3 regions of the Streptomyces sp. NPDC047869 genome follow, and region 2 is predicted to be linked to each of the others. Evidence: riboswitches for the same ligand, from Rfam matches in the RefSeq annotation. Region 2 holds a riboswitch; each other region holds the start of a gene.

Region 1 (5,462 bases), on a different contig from region 2:
GAAGCGTGCACCCCGCGACGTACTCCATCGCCAGATACACGTAGGACGCGTCGGTGCCCTGGTCGAAGACCTGCACCACGTTGGGGTGGGCGAGCCGGGCGACCGACTTGGCCTCGCGGATGAACCGGTCCACGAACGACCCGTCGACCGCCAGGGCCGGGTGCATCACCTTGAGCGCGAGCACGCGGTCCAGGCGGGTGTCCAGGGCCCGGTAGACCGTGGCCATCCCGCCGACGGCGATCCGCGCTTCGACGCGATAGCGTCCGTCGAGCACCTGCCCGACGAGCGGGTCCTGAAGGGTCGTATCCACGCAGGCGAGTGTACGAGGACCGACGGACACCGCCGTGCGCTGCGCCGTTCCGGTGACGTACTGCAGCAGACCTGTGACTGTCCCGCGAGGCGGGAGGGCGAACTAGAACGCGGGCCGCTCGGGGTCCAGGTCGGCGCGGCCCCCGGTGGGGGAGGAGGCCTCGGCGAAGTGCCTGCGCGGGATCCGGCCCGCCAGCCGGGCCAGCCGCCCCGCCTCCACCGCGTGCCGCATCGCCGCCGCCATCGTCTCGGGCCGCTGGGCCCGCGTCACGGCGGAGGCGAGCATCACACCGGCGCAGCCCAGCTCCATCGCCAGCGCGACGTCCGAGGCCGTGCCGGCGCCCGCGTCCAGGATCACCGGCACGCGTGCGTGCTCCACGATGAGCTGGAAGTTGTGCGGGTTGCGGATCCCGAGCCCGGAGCCGATCGGGGAGCCCAGCGGCATCACCGCCGCACAGCCCACGTCCTCCAGCTTCCGCGCGAGCACCGGATCGTCGTTGGTGTACGGCAGCACCGTGAACCCGTCGTCGACCAGCGTCTCCGCCGCCTCCAACAGCTCCACCGGATCCGGCAGCAGGGTGCGCTCGTCGGCGATGACCTCCAGCTTCACCAGGTCGGTGCCCAGCGCCTCGCGCGCCAGCCGGGCCGTCAGCACGGCCTCCCCGGCGGTGAAGCAGCCCGCGGTGTTCGGCAGCACCCGGATGCCCAGCCTCTCCAGCACCGACAGCACCGAGCCGTGCACCGCGGGATCGACCCGGCGCATGGCCACGGTGGTCAGCTCCGTGCCGGAGGCGACCAGCGCGCGCTCCAGCACGTCCAGGCTGGGCGCGCCGCCGGTGCCCATGATCAGCCGGGACCCGAAGGGCACCCCGCCCACCAGGAAGGGATCGTCGGACATGGTCAGCCTCCCTGGACGGCGGTGAGGACCTCGACACGGTCACCGTCGAGGAGCGCGGTGGCCGCCCACCGCGCGCGCGGTACGACGGTCTCGTTGACGGCCGCGGCCACCCCGGAGGGTGCCACGGTCAGGGTCTTCACCAGCGCGTCCAGCGCGGTGCCCGGGGCGATCTCCCGGCGCTCGCCGTTGACCGAGACACAGATGCTCATGCGGGCTGCTCCACGAGTGCGGCGCCGAAGCGCTCCGGGGTGAACGGACGGGCCGCCTCCGGCAGCTCGCCGCCGGTCAGCAGCTCGGCCATGACGTCCCCGGTGACGGGAGTGAGCAGCACGCCGTTGCGGTAGTGCCCGGTGGCCAGCAGCAGTCCGTCGAGCCCGGACGGGCCGAGCAGCGGGGCGTTGTCGGGGGAACCGGGGCGCAGACCGGCCCGGGTCTCGGTCAGGGGCAGCTCGGTGATCCCCGGCACCAGTTCATGGGCGTCGCGCAGCAGCTCGTACACGCCCCCCGCGGTCACCGTGGTGTCCCAGCCCAACTCCTCGCTGGTCGCGCCGACGACCAGCTCGCCGTTCTCCCGGGGCACCAGGTAGACCTGGCTGCCGCGCACCACGGCCCGCACGGTACGGCTCAGGAACGGCGCGTACCGCCGGGGCACGGTCAGCCGCAGCACCTGCCCCTTCACCGGCCGCACCGGGGGCAGCAGATCGTCCGGGACGCCCGCGAGACGCCCGCTGAGGCTGCCGCCGGCGAGCACCACCCGGCCCGCGCCCAGCCGGGTGCCGTCCGCCGCGGTGACCCCGGCGGCCCGGCCCCCGGCGACGTCGAGCCGCTCGGCCCAGCACCGGTGGAACACCACCCCGGCCCGCTCGCACGCGTCCACCAGGGCGGACGCCAGCCGTCTGGGGTCGATCTGGTGGTCGCCGTCGACCCGCAGCCCGCCCCGCACCCCGGGCGCGAGCATCGGTTCGAGGCGCCGGCACTCCCGCCCGGACAGCCACACGGAGTCGAGCCCCGAGCGCCGCTGCAGGGCGTGCAGCTCCCTCAGATGGGCGCGGTCGTCCGAGTCGAGCGCCACGGCGAGCGTGCCGCAGCGCCGGTAGCCCAGGTCGTGACCGGTCAGTTCGGTCAGCTCGGCCGCGAAGTCCGGGTAGCGGCGGGCCGATTCCAGGTTGAGGGCGAGCAACTTCTCCTCGCCGTAGTGCAGTTCGGTGACCGCGGCCAGCATCCCCGCCGCGACCCGCGCGGCCCCGCCGCCGGGCTCGGGGTCCACCACGGCAGTGGTGAGCCCGCGCTGCGCGGCGCGCCAGGCCGTGACCAGGCCGATGATCCCGCCCCCGATGACGAGGACGTCGGACGTACGTGACGGCATGGGCGTCCAGCCCCTCCCTTCGCCGGCATGACCCGGATCAGGTTCGTACGGTCGGAGGCCGCCAGCCTCCCTCTCAGCCCGGTGCGTCCGGGCTCCCGCGAGTGCTTGTACGGTGGCCACCCTAGCCCTCGGCCCCCCGACCTCGTAAGGAGCCCCGCCCCATGGCCCGCTCGCTCGACGGACTCTTCCTCGCCCCGGTGGCGGACCAGGCCCCGGGTCAGGTGGGTACGCAAACCCGCTTCGCCTACCACGAGCGGGGCGGCGAGATCTGGGCCGAGTACGCGGGCGGCGACGTGGTGCGCGGCCACCTGGTCGGCACCCGGGCGGGCGACCGGCTGGACTTCCGGTACGTACAGCTCAAGCAGGACGGGACCACCTCCTCGGGGCACTGCGTGTCGACGGTCGCGGAGCTGCCCGACGGGCGGGTGCGGCTGGAGGAGACCTGGGAGTGGGAGTCGCAGGAGGGCGCCGGAACCAGCGTGGTGGAGCAGGTCACCGAGCACGCCCGCTGACTGACTCTCCGTCAGTTGTCTAAGGTGATCGGGTGAGCGAGCAGACAGCACAGCAGGACACGTCGCCGCGGCGGCGCGTGGTGGTCGCCGGCGCGGGCATGGCCGGGGTACAGACCGCGGTGGCCCTGCGGGAACAGGGCTTCACCGGCACCGTCACCCTGATCGGCGCCGAGCCCCATCAGCCCTACGACCGGCCGCCGCTGTCCAAGGCCGTGCTCCTCGGCACGGCCGAGGGCTCCGCCTTCGACGTGGACTTCGAGTCCCTCGGCATCGAACTCAGGCTCGGCTGCGAGGCGCTGGGGGTGCGCCCCGCCGACCACGAACTGGACACCGAGGCCGGTCCCGTGCCGTACGACGTCCTGGTCCTCGCCACCGGCGCCGAGCCGGTCACACTGCCCGGCACCGAGGGCGTGCCCGGCGTGCACCTGCTGCGCACCCTGGACGACGCCGAGCGGCTGCGGCCGGTGCTGGCCCGGCAGCACGACATCGTGGTCGTCGGCGCCGGCTGGATCGGCGCCGAGTTCGCCACCGCCGCCCGCGAGGCGGGCTGCGCCGTGACCGTCGTGGAGGCCGCCGACCGGCCGCTCGCCGGCGCGCTGCCCGCCGAGGTCGCCGCGCCCATGACCGCCTGGTACGCCGACAGCGGCGCCGAACTGCGCACGGACGCGCGCGTGGAGCGCGTGGAGCCCGGCGCGGTGCTGCTCGACGACGGCACCCGGCTGGCCGCGGACGCCGTCGTGGTCGGCATCGGCGCCCGCCCCGCCACCGCCTGGCTGGCCGGCTCCGGCATCGAGCTGGGCCCGCAGGGCGAGATCCTCGCCGACGACCGGCTGCGCGCCTCCGCCGAGGACGTGTACGCCGTCGGCGACTGCGCCTCCTTCCCGTCCGCCCGCTACGGCGCCCGGCTGCTGGTCCACCACTGGGACAACGCCCTGCAGGGGCCGCGCACGGTCGCCGCGAACATCCTCGGTGAGATCCCCGCCGTCTACGACCCGGTGCCGTACTTCTGGTCGGAGCAGTTCGGCCGGTTCGTCCAGTACGCGGGCCACCACGCCGCCGCCGACCGCATGGTGTGGCGCGGCGAGCCGGAGGGTCCCGCCTGGTCCGTCTGCTGGCTGCGCGAGGACCGGCTGGTGGCCCTGCTGGCGGTGGGCAGGCCCCGCGACCTGGCCCAGGGCCGGCGGCTGATCGAGGCGGGCCGCCGCATGGACCCCGAGGTCCTGGCCGACCCGGCGCGGCCCCTGAAGAGCGCCACCCTCGACTAGGGCGGTGGCACCCACGCGGACCGGCCTGGCTTCCGACTGTCAGTGACGGATGGCAGGCTAGATCCCGTGACCGAGATTGACGCAAAGATCGATGCACTCGTCCCCGGCTGGCTCACCCTCCCCGACATCGCCGAACGGCTCGATGTCGAGGTGACGCGCGTGCGGCAGCTGGTCAAGGAGGGCCAGCTCATCGCCGTACGCCGAGGTGAGAACCGGGCGCTGCACGTCCCCGCCGCCTTCATCGACGGGGACAAGGTCGTCAAGGGCCTGTCCGGCACCCTGACGCTCCTGCGTGACGACGGCTTCACGGTCGAAGAAATGATCGAGTGGCTCTTCACCCCCGACCCGACCCTGCCCGGCACCCCCGCGCAGGCCCTGAGCGAGAATCGCGGCACGGAGGTGAAGCGGCGCGCCCAGGCGCTCGCCTTCTGAACCGACCCGCACCGCGCGGTGGCGTACCGGCCCCGGTCCGTACGCCACCCGCCCGCACGCCCATGGACGCCGACCCGGGGGGACCCACGCATGCCCGACACCGCCCGCGACCGACTCGCCGACGCCCGCCTGTACCTCTGCACGGACGCCCGCAGACGGCAGGGCGACCTCGCCGAGTTCCTGGACGCGGTCCTGGCGGGCGGTGTCGACATCGTTCAGCTGCGTGACAAGGGCATGGAGGCCGCGGAGGAACTGGAGCACCTCCAGGTGTTCGCCGACGCCTGCGCCCGGCACGGCAGGCTGCTCGCGGTCAACGACCGGGCCGATGTGGCCCACGCCGCCCGCGCCGACGTGCTCCACCTGGGCCAGGGCGATCTCCCCGTGCCCGCCGCCCGCGCCGTCCTCGGTGCCGGCGTGCTGATCGGCCGCTCCACGCACACCGAGTCCGAGGCCGCCGCGGCCGCCGTCCAGCGGGGCGTGGACTACTTCTGCACCGGCCCGTGCTGGCCCACCCCGACCAAGCCCGGCCGGCCGGCCCCCGGCCTCGGCCTGGTGCGGTACACCGCGGGCCTGGGAACCGACCGCCCCTGGTTCGCCATCGGCGGCATCGGCCACGGCAACCTGGAGCAGGTGCTGGACGCGGGCGCCCGACGGGTCGTCGTGGTCCGCGCGATCACCGA
Region 2 (5,462 bases):
ATGGTCACCCTGGGGTGAGCCGTCGAGGACGGGCAGCTTGCCCCAGGGGGTGTCCGCGGCGCCGTCGGAGACGGTCGCGGGCACCACGTTCTCGAAGCCGAGGAACCGGGCCACGAACTCGTCCGCGGGCCGCTGCCAGACCTCCAGCGGGGTCCCGGACTGGGCGATCCGCCCGTCCCGCATCACCACCACCCGGTCGGCCAGCGCGAACGCCTCGCCCTGGTCGTGCGTCACGGCGAGCACGGTGGTGCCCAACCGGCGGAAGAGCTCCCGGAGTTCGACCACGAGCCGGTCCCGGAGCGAGCGGTCGAGCTGGCCCAGCGGCTCGTCCAGCATCAGCAGCCGGGGCCGGGGCGCGAGCGCCCGGGCCAGCGCCACCCGCTGCTGCTCGCCACCGGACAGCCCGGCCACGGCCCGCCGGGCCGCCCCCGGCAAGCCGACCAGCTCCAGCAACTCCCCCACCTCGGTGTCCCGTCGCCCCTTGCCGACCCCGTGCATCCGCAGCCCGAAGGCCACGTTGCCGCCGACGTCCCGCTGCGGGAAGAGCTGGTGGTCCTGGAACATCAGGCCGACACCGCGCTTGTGCGCCGGTACGCCCGCCTGGTCCCGGCCGCCGAGCAGCACCCGCCCCGCGTCCAGCGGCTGCAGCCCGGCCACCGCCCTGAGCAGCGTCGACTTCCCGCTGCCGCTGGGGCCGAGCACACACACCACCTCGTGCTCGGCGACGTCGAGTACGACCGCGTCGAGCACGGGCCGGCCGCCCAGGCGCACGGTCGCGGCCTCGAGGCTCAGCAGCATCAGAACTCCCCCGTCCGGTCCGTGCGCAGCCGCTCCAGGACGAGCAGCGCGGCGGCGCACACGACCATCAGAATCGTGGACAGGGCCATCGCCTGCCCGTAGTTGAGCTCCCCGGGCCGGCTCAGCAGCCGGGCCACGGCGACCGGAAGCGTCGGGTTGTCGGGCCGCGCGATGAACACGGTCGCCCCGAATTCCCCCAGGGACACCGCGAAGGCGAACCCGGCGGCGATCAGCAGCGCCCGCCGCACCAGCGGCAGGTCGACCTCCCGCCACACCCGCCAGGGCGAGGCTCCGAGCACGGCGGCCGCCTCCCTCAGCCGGCCGTCCACCGCCCGCAGCACGGGCAGCATGGTCCGCACCACGAAGGGGGCGCCGACCAGCGCCTGGGCGAGCGGGACGAGGATCCAGGACTGTCTGAGGTCGAGCGGCGGCCGGTCCAGGGCGATCAGGAAGCCGAAGCCGACGGTGACGGCGGAGACGCCGAGCGGCAGCATCAGCAGCGCGTCGAAGCCGCGCACCAGCCGGCCGGCGTCCCGGCGGGCCAGCGCTGCGGCGGCGAGCCCTCCGACGGCCAGGGCGATGGCGGTGGCGGCGACGGCGTACTCCAGGGAGGTCCACACGGCGTGCAGCGGCGCCACCAGGAAGGTGCCGCCGTCGGCGTCGGTCAGCGCCCGGTAGTAGCCGAGGCCGGGCGCGTCCAGGGAGCGCTGCACGAGGACCGCGAGCGGCAGCACGAGCAGCAGCGCCACGGTGAGCAGGACTCCGGCGAGCAGCGCCCACTGCCCTGCGCCGCGCGGCCGGCGGGCGGTCACCTTCGGGTCGACCAGGCGCAGCGAGCTCTCGCGCCGCCGTACCGTCCAGGCGTGCACGCCGAGGATCGCGCCCACCGCGACGAACTGGACGAGGGTCAGGACGGCCGCCGTGGAGAGGTCGAAGACCTCCGAGGTCTGCCGGTAGATCTCCACTTCCAGGGTGGAGAACGTGGGGCCGCCGAGGATCTGCACCACGCCGAACGAGGTGAAGGTGAACAGGAAGACCATCAGCGCGGCGGCGGCCACGGCGGGCGCGAGGGCGGGCAGGGTGACCTTCCGCCACGCCGTCAGCGGTGAGGCGCCCAGCATCCGCGCGGCCTGCTCCTGCCGGGGGTCGAGCTGGGCCCACAGCCCGCCGACGGTCCGTACGACGACCGCGTAGTTGAAGAAGACGTGCGCCAGCAGGATCGCCCACACGGTGGTGTCCAGCCGTACGCCCCACAGGTCGTCGAGCAGCCCGCCGCGTCCGACCAGCGCCAGGAACGCCGTACCCACGACGACGGTCGGCAGCACGAACGGGACCGTGACGACCGCCCGCAGCAGGTGTCTGCCGGGGAAGTCGAAGCGGGCGAAGACATGGGCGGCGGGCAGCGCGAGCAGCAGGGTGAGCGCGGTGGAGGCGAGCGCCTGCCAGGTGGTGAACCACAGCACGTGCCCGATGTCCGGCTGGGTGACGACGTCCGCCACCCGCCCGAACCGCCAGCCGCCGTCGGCCTTCAGCCCGCGCACCACGATCGCGGCGACGGGCCAGGCGAAGAACACGGCGAAGAACGCGACGGGCAGGGCCATCAGCCCCAGCCGCGCCGCGCTCCCGCGCGCGGTGCCCTCGCGGGCCGTCACCTCAGTACGAGCGACGTCCACGACTTGACCCAGCTGTCACGGTTGGCGGCGATGGTGCCGGGGGCCATGGTCTCGGGGTCCTTGGCCTGCGGCCCGTACTTCGCGAAGTCCGGCGGCACCGCCGCGCCCTCGCGCACCGGGTAGACGAACATGTTGAGCGGCATGTCCTCCTGGAACTCCTTGGTGAGCATGAAGTCCAGGAACGCCTTGCCGCCCTTGGTGTTCTTCGCGTTGCTCAGCAGGCCCGCGTACTCGGTCTGCCGGAAGCAGGTGCCCTGGGACACCCCGGTGGGGGCGGTGCTGGGCCGCTTCTTCGCGTAGATGACCTCGGCGGGCGGCGAGGAGGCGTACGACACCACCAGCGGCCGGTCGCCGCCTGCCTTCTTGCCCTCCGACGATCCGGAGAACTCCTGGTAGTAGGCCTGCTCCCAGCCGTCGACGACCTTGACGCCGTTGGCCTTGAGCTTCTTCCAGTAGTCCTGCCAGTCGTCGTTACCGAACTTGGCGGCGCTGCCCAGCAGGAAGCCGAGGCCCGGGGAGGAGGTGGCCGCGTTCTCGGTGACGAGGAGGTTCTTGTACGCGGGCTTGGCCAGGTCGGCGAAGGACTGAGGCGGGGTCAGCTTGTGCTCGCTGAAGTAGGCCTTGTCGTAGTTGACGCAGATGTCGCCGGTGTCGACGGGGGTGACGCGGTGCTTGTCCTGGTCGACGCGGTACTGGGGCAGTACCCGGCCTGAGTCCTTCGGCGCGTAGGACTGGAACAGCCCGTTGTCGAGGGCGCGGGAGAGCAGGGTGTTGTCGACGCCGAAGAAGACGTCGCCCTGCGGGTTGTCCTTGGTCAGCAGCGCCTTGTTGACGGCCTGCCCGGCGTCGCCGCTCTTGAGGACCTTGACCTTGTACCCGGACTTCTTCTCGAAGTCCTTCATGACGCTCTTCGAGACGAGCCAGGAGTCGTGGCTGACGAGGGTCACGGTCCTGGAGTCCGCGGCGGAGCCCTTGGCGTCGCCCGACCCGCACCCGGTCAGCACGGGCAGGGCGACGAGACCGAGCCCGGCGGCCACGGCCACGAGGGTCTTGTTGTGCACTGGATGTCCTCCTGGGGTTGGCCAGGAAGAGACGCGGCCCTGCCCGGGCTCCACGAGGGAGCCCGGGCAGGGCGCAACAGCTTGAGTGGTGACCGAACTTCCTACCCAGAATGACCTGGGCGAGGTTCAGAGGGTCTGCGGCCCGGTTGCCGCACTCTCAGCGCTGTGGCGCTCCCCTGTCGGAATATGCAGATGTGTTGACGTGGCCAGATTATCGCTCGGTCGCCGCGAGCTGACCACAGGCCCCGTCGATCTCCTGCCCCCGGGTGTCCCGGATCGTGACCGGTACACCATGGGCCGCTATGGCCTCCACGAACGCCTTCTCGTCCTCGGGCCGCGAGGCGGTCCACTTGGAGCCCGGCGTCGGGTTCAGCGGGATGAGGTTGACGTGCACGGGCTTGCCCCTGAGCAGCCGGCCGAGCCGGTCACCGCGCCAGGCCTGGTCGTTGATGTCCCGGATCAGCGCGTACTCGATGGACAGCCGCCGCCCGGACTTCGCGGAGTACTCGAACCCGGCGTCCAGCACCTCGCGCACCTTCCACCGCGTGTTCACGGGGACGAGGGTGTCGCGCAGTTCGTCGTCGGGCGCGTGCAGGGAGATCGCGAGCCGGCACTTGAAGCCCTCGTCGGAGAACCGGTGGATGGCCGGAACCAGCCCGACCGTCGACACGGTGATGCCACGCTGCGACAGCCCGAGCCCGTCGGGAGCGGGGTCGGTCAGCGCCCGGACGGCACCCACGACCCGCTTGTAGTTGGCGAGCGGCTCACCCATGCCCATGAAGACGATGTTGGACAGCCGCGCGGGCCCGCCCGGCACCTCTCCGTCCCGCAGCGCCCGCATCCCGTCCACGATCTGGTGCACGATCTCCGCGGTGGACAGGTTCCGGTCGAGACCGGCCTGCCCCGTCGCGCAGAACGGGCAGTTCATCCCGCACCCGGCCTGCGAGCTGATGCACATGGTGACCCGGTCCGGGTACCGCATCAGCACGGATTCCACGAGCGTGCCGTCGAACAGCCGCCACAGCGTCTTGCGGGTCGTCCCCTCGTCGGTCGACAGATGCCGCACGACGGTCATCAGCTCGGGCAGCAGCGCTTCCCGCAGTCTGCCGCGCGCGGCGGCGGGGATGTCGGTCCACTCCGCCGGGTCGTGCGCGTACCGCGCGAAGTAGTGCTGCGACAGCTGCTTGGCACGGAACGGCTTCTCACCGATCTCGGCCACGGCGTCCTTGCGCTCGGCGGGCGTGAGATCGGCGAGATGCCGCGGCGGCTTCTTGGCTCCGCGGGGGGCGACGAAAGTGAGTTCTCCGGGCTTGGGCATGGTGGTACCAGTGTCGCAGATCCAATCGGGTGACCTGCGGCTGCCGCTCACTACTACTGTCACTAGTAGGCGTCAGTGGTCGCTCTGGAGCGGCGTCGGACGGCCCAGAGACGGCCCAGCCGACGGGGCTGCACGTCCCCGGCTGAGCTGCCACTGTCATCGTTCCGATCCCTCACGCGAAGCAGACCGTCCATGGCGATACGTCGCCGCCACGATGGCATCGAAGTGATCACTCAGGCGGGAGCGGATCTGGGACCCCTCCGCGTCGGGCCCGTGGTGACCTTGGCCGCTCCTTACCAACGCGACCCACAGAGTGGCTTCACCCTTTGCCTCAAGGGGCACACGGCCAATGAGACCCACGGAGGTACCGAGATGAACGCCGGAGAACGGGCCAAGGCAAAGGCCGAACAGATCGTCGGAAAGACCGTGCGGACGGCAGCCCACGCGATGCACAAGGAAACGCTCGCGGCGAAAGGCGCCGCTCTCGAAGCACGAGGCAAGATGCGGGGCACGAAGGAGCAGACCAAGGGCTCCTTTAAGCCTTGAGCGCGCTGCCGCAGGCTTTTAGGGCCTGTCCGGCGGATCATGTGACCGTCTCGTCTTCAGGTCGTT
Region 3 (5,462 bases), on a different contig from region 2:
TGATCCGGCTTCAGGTGGGCAGTGACCAGGCGCTGTTCCGCTCCTCGACGCCGCCACTCGTGGCCTTCCTCGACCGCACGGACAAACTGGTCCCGCTCGGCCAGGAGGGTGCACTGGCCGACTTCGACGCCCACCTCGACGAGGCTCTGGACCGCATTCTGGCCGAGGAGCAGAGCGCCGGCTGAGGGACCGTGGCAGTGGGGCGCCGGGCGCTGACGTACTGCCGCCCGGGCCTCCGCAGGAACGCTTCTTCGGCGGTGTCCCGACCCTGACGCCCCGTGCTCAGTGCTTGCGCCGCCGCCCCCTGCCGCCTCGCGCCGGAACGGGATGCGCACCGGAGCCTCCGGCACCGGCCGGCCCGGGCCGGTCGGCCGACACCACCAGGGCGGCGAGGGCAGTGGTGACCGGAACCGAGGCGACCAGCCCGATCGAACCCACCAGCGTGCGCACGATCTCTTCGGCCACCAGCTCGCTGTTGGCCACCGTGCCCACGCTGCTCTGCGCGATCGAGAACAGCAGGAGCAGCGGCAGGGCGGCACCGGCGTAGGCGAGCACAAGGGTGTTGACGACCGAGGCGATGTGGTCGCGTCCGATCCGGATGCCTGCCCGGTACAGGTCGCGCCAGCCCATCGCAGGATTCGCCTCGTGCAGCTCCCAGACCGCCGACGTCTGGGTCACCGTCACATCGTCCAGGACACCCAGCGAACCGATGATGACTCCGGCCAGCAGCAGACCGCTCATGTCTATCGACGGAAACAGACCGTGGATCAAACCGGTGCTGTCGTCCGTGTTGCCGGTCAACGCGGCCCAGTCGATGAACCCGGAGCCGAGAACGCCGATCAGCAGCAGGGAGGCCAGGGTGCCGAGCACCGCGACCGAGGTACGCGCTGAAAGGCCATGGCACATGTAGAGCGCGATGAGCATGATCGCGCTCGCCCCGACGACGGCCACGAGCAGCGGATTCGAGCCCTGAAGGATCGCGGGCAGGATGAAGAACGTCAGCACCAGGAAGCTCACGGCCAGCGCGACCAGGGCCATGACCCCGCGCATCCGTCCCACCACGACGACGGCGAGCGCGAAGATGCCCGCGAGCAGCGCCATGGGGAACTTCCGGTTCACATCGGTCACCGAGTACTGCAGGTCCTTGGGCGCCGAGGGCTCGTAGGCGACCACGACCTTCTCGCCCTGGTGCAACTGCCGTGACTGGTCCGGCCGCACGATCTCGGTGAAGGTCCGGCCCTCGTCCTTGCCGGTGTCGACCCGGATCGTCGCCTTCCTGCAGGTGCCCTTCGCCTCGTTCTGTGCCGAGCCGTCGCCTGGAGCGGAGGTGCCGCCCGCCGCCGTACCGCCCGATGCGTTGACCGACTTGCAGCTCAGCTCCACCACCTGGGTGACCGTGGCCTGCTGTGTCTGCCGGTCGAAGCCGACACCGGTGCGCTCGTGCGGCGGGGCTCCTCCGGGCCACAGAATCATCAGGCCGACCACGACGGCCGCGGTGAACGGGACGAGGATCGCCGCGATGACCTTGCGCAGGTGCTTCGAAACCGGCGCGGCGGGCCCATGGTTGTGACTGTGACCGTGTGAGTGGCCATGGCCACGGCCTGGTTCGGAGCCGCCTTGACGCGGCGGCTCGGAGGGCGGGTAGGGGTGCTGTTCCGTCGTGGTCACCGCCCGATCATCGCAAGAACGAAGGGGGCCCTCTGTTCACCGCGCCCGAACTGACGCTAGCGTGGAGGCACCTTTTGCACACGCGGGAGCTCGGAGCACCGGGCTGAGAGGGCGCTGACCTCCGTATACGCGATGTTTCACGTGGAACGTCATTCCTCGGGAGACATCCGAAGTCGGAAACCGCTGCGTCGACCGCCGAACCTGTTACCGGGTAATGCCGGCGTAGGGAGTAGGTCTCATGACCAACAAGGACGCACGCACGCCTGCCTCCGTTCAGGACGAGAAGTCCCAGGAGGCCGGAAAGTCCATCGGCTGGCACAAGGCGTACGTCGAGGGTTCACGCCCCGACCTGTGTGTGCCGGTCCGTCAGGTGCACCTCACCAACGGGCAGTCGGTCACGCTGTACGACACATCGGGCCCGTACACCGATCCACTCGCCGACACCGATGTCCGCCGGGGGCTGTCGGCGCTGCGGGAGAACTGGATCATCGCCCGCGGTGACACCGAGGAATACGCGGGCCGCCCCGTCCGACCCGAGGACGACGGGATCAAGCACACCTCGCCGCGTGGCGGGCTGCGCAACCTGGACGCGGTGTTCCCCGGGCGCCCGCGTCAGCCGCGCCGCGGCCGTGAGGGCCAGGCGGTCACCCAGCTCGCGTACGCGCGCAGGGGTGAGATCACGCCCGAGATGGAGTACGTGGCCATCCGGGAGAACGTCTCTCCCGAGGTGGTCCGTGAGGAGATCGCGGCGGGCCGCGCGGTATTGCCGGCCAACGTCAACCACCCGGAGATCGAGCCGATGATCATCGGCAAGCGCTTCCTGGTGAAGGTCAACGCCAACATCGGCAACTCCGCGGTCACCTCCTCGATCGAGGAGGAGGTCGAGAAGATGACCTGGGCGACCCGCTGGGGCGCCGACACGGTGATGGACCTCTCCACCGGCCGCAACATCCACACCACCCGCGAGTGGGTGCTGCGCAACTCCCCCGTGCCCATCGGCACCGTCCCGCTCTACCAGGCGCTGGAGAAGGTCGACGGCAGGGCCGAGGAACTGACCTGGGAGATCTACAAGGACACCGTGATCGAACAGGCCGAGCAGGGCGTGGACTACATGACCGTCCACGCCGGCGTGCGCCTGCCGTATGTGCCGCTCACCGCCAACCGCAAGACCGGCATCGTCTCGCGGGGCGGCTCGATCATGGCCGCGTGGTGCCTGGCGCACCACAAGGAGTCGTTCCTGTACGAGAACTTCGAGGAGCTCTGCGAGATCCTCGCCGCCTACGACGTCACGTACTCGCTGGGCGACGGTCTGAGGCCGGGCTCGATCGCGGACGCCAACGACGAGGCGCAGTTCGCGGAGTTGCGCACGCTCGGGGAACTCAACCGGATCGCCAGGCGTTTCAACGTACAGACCATGATCGAGGGCCCGGGCCACGTCCCGATGCACAAGATCAAGGAGAACATCGACCTTCAGCAGGAGATCTGCGATGAAGCTCCGTTCTATACGCTCGGCCCGCTGACCACGGACATCGCGCCGGCGTACGACCACATCACCTCCGGTATCGGCGCCGCGATGATCGCCTGGTGGGGCACGGCGATGCTCTGCTACGTCACGCCCAAGGAGCACCTGGGCCTGCCCAACCGTGACGACGTCAAGACCGGGGTCATCACCTACAAGATCGCCGCCCATGCGGCGGACCTCGCCAAGGGGCACCCGGGCGCGCAGGAGTGGGACGACGCGCTGTCCGACGCCCGCTTCGAGTTCCGGTGGGAGGACCAGTTCAACCTCGCCCTGGACCCCGACACGGCACGGGAGTTCCACGACGAGACCCTGCCGGCCGAACCCGCCAAGACGGCCCACTTCTGCTCCATGTGCGGGCCGAAGTTCTGCAGCATGAAGATCTCCCAGGACATCCGCCGGGAACACGGCGGTACCCGGGCCGAGGTCGAGGAGGGCATGGCTCAGAAGTCGAAGGAGTTCGCGGCGTCGGGCAACCGGGTGTACCTGCCGATTGCCGACTGACCCGGCCAAGGCGGCCGTCGGCCCGGGGCGTGCCGGGCCCCGGGCGTCGGGCGGCGCGGAGAGGTCGGCGGCGTGCCCGCCGGCACTGCCCTGCCGTGCGCCGGCCGGGGTCCTGCAGGCGCCCCACGAGGGAGCGCGGGCCGGCTATTCCGGCTGGTGTTCCGGACCGCCGAAGTCGGGACTGGTGTAGTCGGGACTGCTGAAGCTCGGACGGTCGGACCCGGAGCCGTCGTCCGGGCTGCTGAAGCCGGGGCGTCCGTAGCCGAGGCGCGGCATGCGGCTCGTCGGGGCCGTGGGTGCCGTGCGGTGCAGCGGGGCCGTACCGGGCTGGGCGAGCGCGTCCCGCAGGAACGGCAGGACACCGCGTTCCAGCAGGGCCTCTCGCCATGCCTCTCTGGCCCTGGCCACCTCCGCGTCGGCCGCGTCATGCGCTCCGGCTTCCGCCGCGGCGCTGTTGCGCAGGGCGGTGAGCAGCAGCCCGGCACCGGCGACGAGGACCGCGGCGGCGGTCACGGCGCCGAACACCCAGCCCGCGGTGAGCATGGTCTGGGCAAAGGCCTGGCCGGGGGCCAGCATCTTCAGGATGTAGCCGACGAGCAGGAAGATCGCCGCGGCGGTGCCGGCGAGGACGGGCGCCAGGACCGCGACGACGGCGACGGCGCCCGCGCCGGTGGTCTCGGCGGCCTCGCCGAGGGCGGTGGCGAGACCCACCGGGCCCGCGCCCGGCTCCGCGGACCCGGTGTCGTCGGTGGCCGAAGGGACGGACGGCGCCGGGCGGCGCAGTTCCTCGCGGGCCTTCACGTAGTGCTGGTACTCGGTCGCCGCGGCCGCCGTGATGAGCGTGGTGGCGTTGAGTGCCATGGTGCGCAGTTGTTCCGGGTTGAGCCGCTGTCCGACAGCGGCCAGTTCGGGTCGCTGGGGCGCGGAGCGCAGCGCCTCATCGAGGATCCGCTCGAATTCCTGGCGGTCCTCGTTCAGCAGGTGCTGCGGAACGCTGTTCATGTGCATCCCCCGATGCTCCGTAGGGCTTGGGGCTCGCACGCCGGCGAGCCGTCGGGCAGAAACGGAGGGGAGCCTGCTACGGATAAGCCGATGGTAGAGCCGTGACGCCACGCGGTGACAGGGGGTTGCCGGAAATTGCGTGCTGGCCTGGGCGCATCCGGTCGGACTCGATCAGCCCGGTGAACCCTCAGGCGTTCAGGGGAAGTTGCTGGACCAGCAGCTTCCCGGCCATGGTCACGCCGCCGTCCATGGCGATGGCGAGACCGTCGGCGTAGATGTGCGGTCCCTCCACGGAGGGGCCGTCGTCCTCCTCGGTTTCCTCGGATCCGACTTCGCCGAGCAGATAGGGAATGGGGCTGTGACCGTGAACGACGCGGGTGCCGCCGTACGTATCGAGGAGGGAGCGCACGGCTTCCGCGCCGCCCTCGTCGCGGAAGGAGAACCGCTTCGTGAACTTGCGGAACAGGTCCCAGACTTCGTCCGCGTCGTTACGGGTGATGGTCTCGCGGACGGTGTCGTTGACCGCCTCGATCGAGTCGCCGTAGTCGAGGTAGGCGGTGGTGTCGGAGTGGATGAGCAGATGCCCGTCGACCTCCTCCACGGCGTCGAGCCGGGACATCCACTGCAGGTGGTGATCCTGGAGACGGTCCATGTCGGTCTTCTGGCCGCCGTTGAGCAGCCAGGCCGCCTGGAAGGTGGCGGTGCCCGCGCCGGAGTGGACCGGGGTGTCGCCGAACCGCTTCGCGCCGAGCAGCAGCAGCTCGTGGTT

The links. A riboswitch is a leader RNA that binds a small molecule or an ion and turns the genes downstream of it on or off. The one in region 2 is predicted to bind thiamine pyrophosphate.
Region 1: another riboswitch for thiamine pyrophosphate. It lies ahead of thiO (glycine oxidase ThiO); the one in region 2 lies ahead of AB0924_RS17850 (thiamine ABC transporter substrate-binding protein).
Region 3: another riboswitch for thiamine pyrophosphate. It lies ahead of thiC (phosphomethylpyrimidine synthase ThiC); the one in region 2 lies ahead of AB0924_RS17850 (thiamine ABC transporter substrate-binding protein).

The regions. Positions count from the first base shown of each region.
Region 1 covers NZ_JBEYRK010000044.1:26,413-31,874, forward strand. Annotated here, with positions in the region: gene pknB (Stk1 family PASTA domain-containing Ser/Thr kinase) at 1-310, opposite strand, end outside; gene AB0924_RS35755 (thiazole synthase) at 413-1,207, opposite strand; gene thiS (sulfur carrier protein ThiS) at 1,210-1,410, opposite strand; gene thiO (glycine oxidase ThiO) at 1,413-2,573, opposite strand; TPP riboswitch at 2,571-2,682, opposite strand; gene AB0924_RS35770 (hypothetical protein) at 2,735-3,085, shown strand; gene AB0924_RS35775 (FAD-dependent oxidoreductase) at 3,118-4,350, shown strand; gene AB0924_RS35780 (Rv2175c family DNA-binding protein) at 4,417-4,782, shown strand; gene thiE (thiamine phosphate synthase) at 4,873-5,462, shown strand, end outside.
Region 2 covers NZ_JBEYRK010000012.1:107,659-113,120, forward strand. Annotated here, with positions in the region: gene AB0924_RS17840 (ABC transporter ATP-binding protein) at 1-798, opposite strand, end outside; gene AB0924_RS17845 (iron ABC transporter permease) at 798-2,399, opposite strand; gene AB0924_RS17850 (thiamine ABC transporter substrate-binding protein) at 2,447-3,532, opposite strand; TPP riboswitch at 3,613-3,720, opposite strand; gene rlmN (23S rRNA (adenine(2503)-C(2))-methyltransferase RlmN) at 3,744-4,850, opposite strand; gene AB0924_RS17860 (hypothetical protein) at 5,043-5,396, shown strand.
Region 3 covers NZ_JBEYRK010000001.1:469,037-474,498, forward strand. Annotated here, with positions in the region: gene AB0924_RS02165 (SsgA family sporulation/cell division regulator) at 1-185, shown strand, start outside; gene AB0924_RS02170 (YibE/F family protein) at 283-1,668, opposite strand; TPP riboswitch at 1,741-1,914, shown strand; gene thiC (phosphomethylpyrimidine synthase ThiC) at 1,907-3,691, shown strand; gene AB0924_RS02180 (hypothetical protein) at 3,836-4,699, opposite strand; gene AB0924_RS02185 (metallophosphoesterase) at 4,881-5,462, opposite strand, start outside.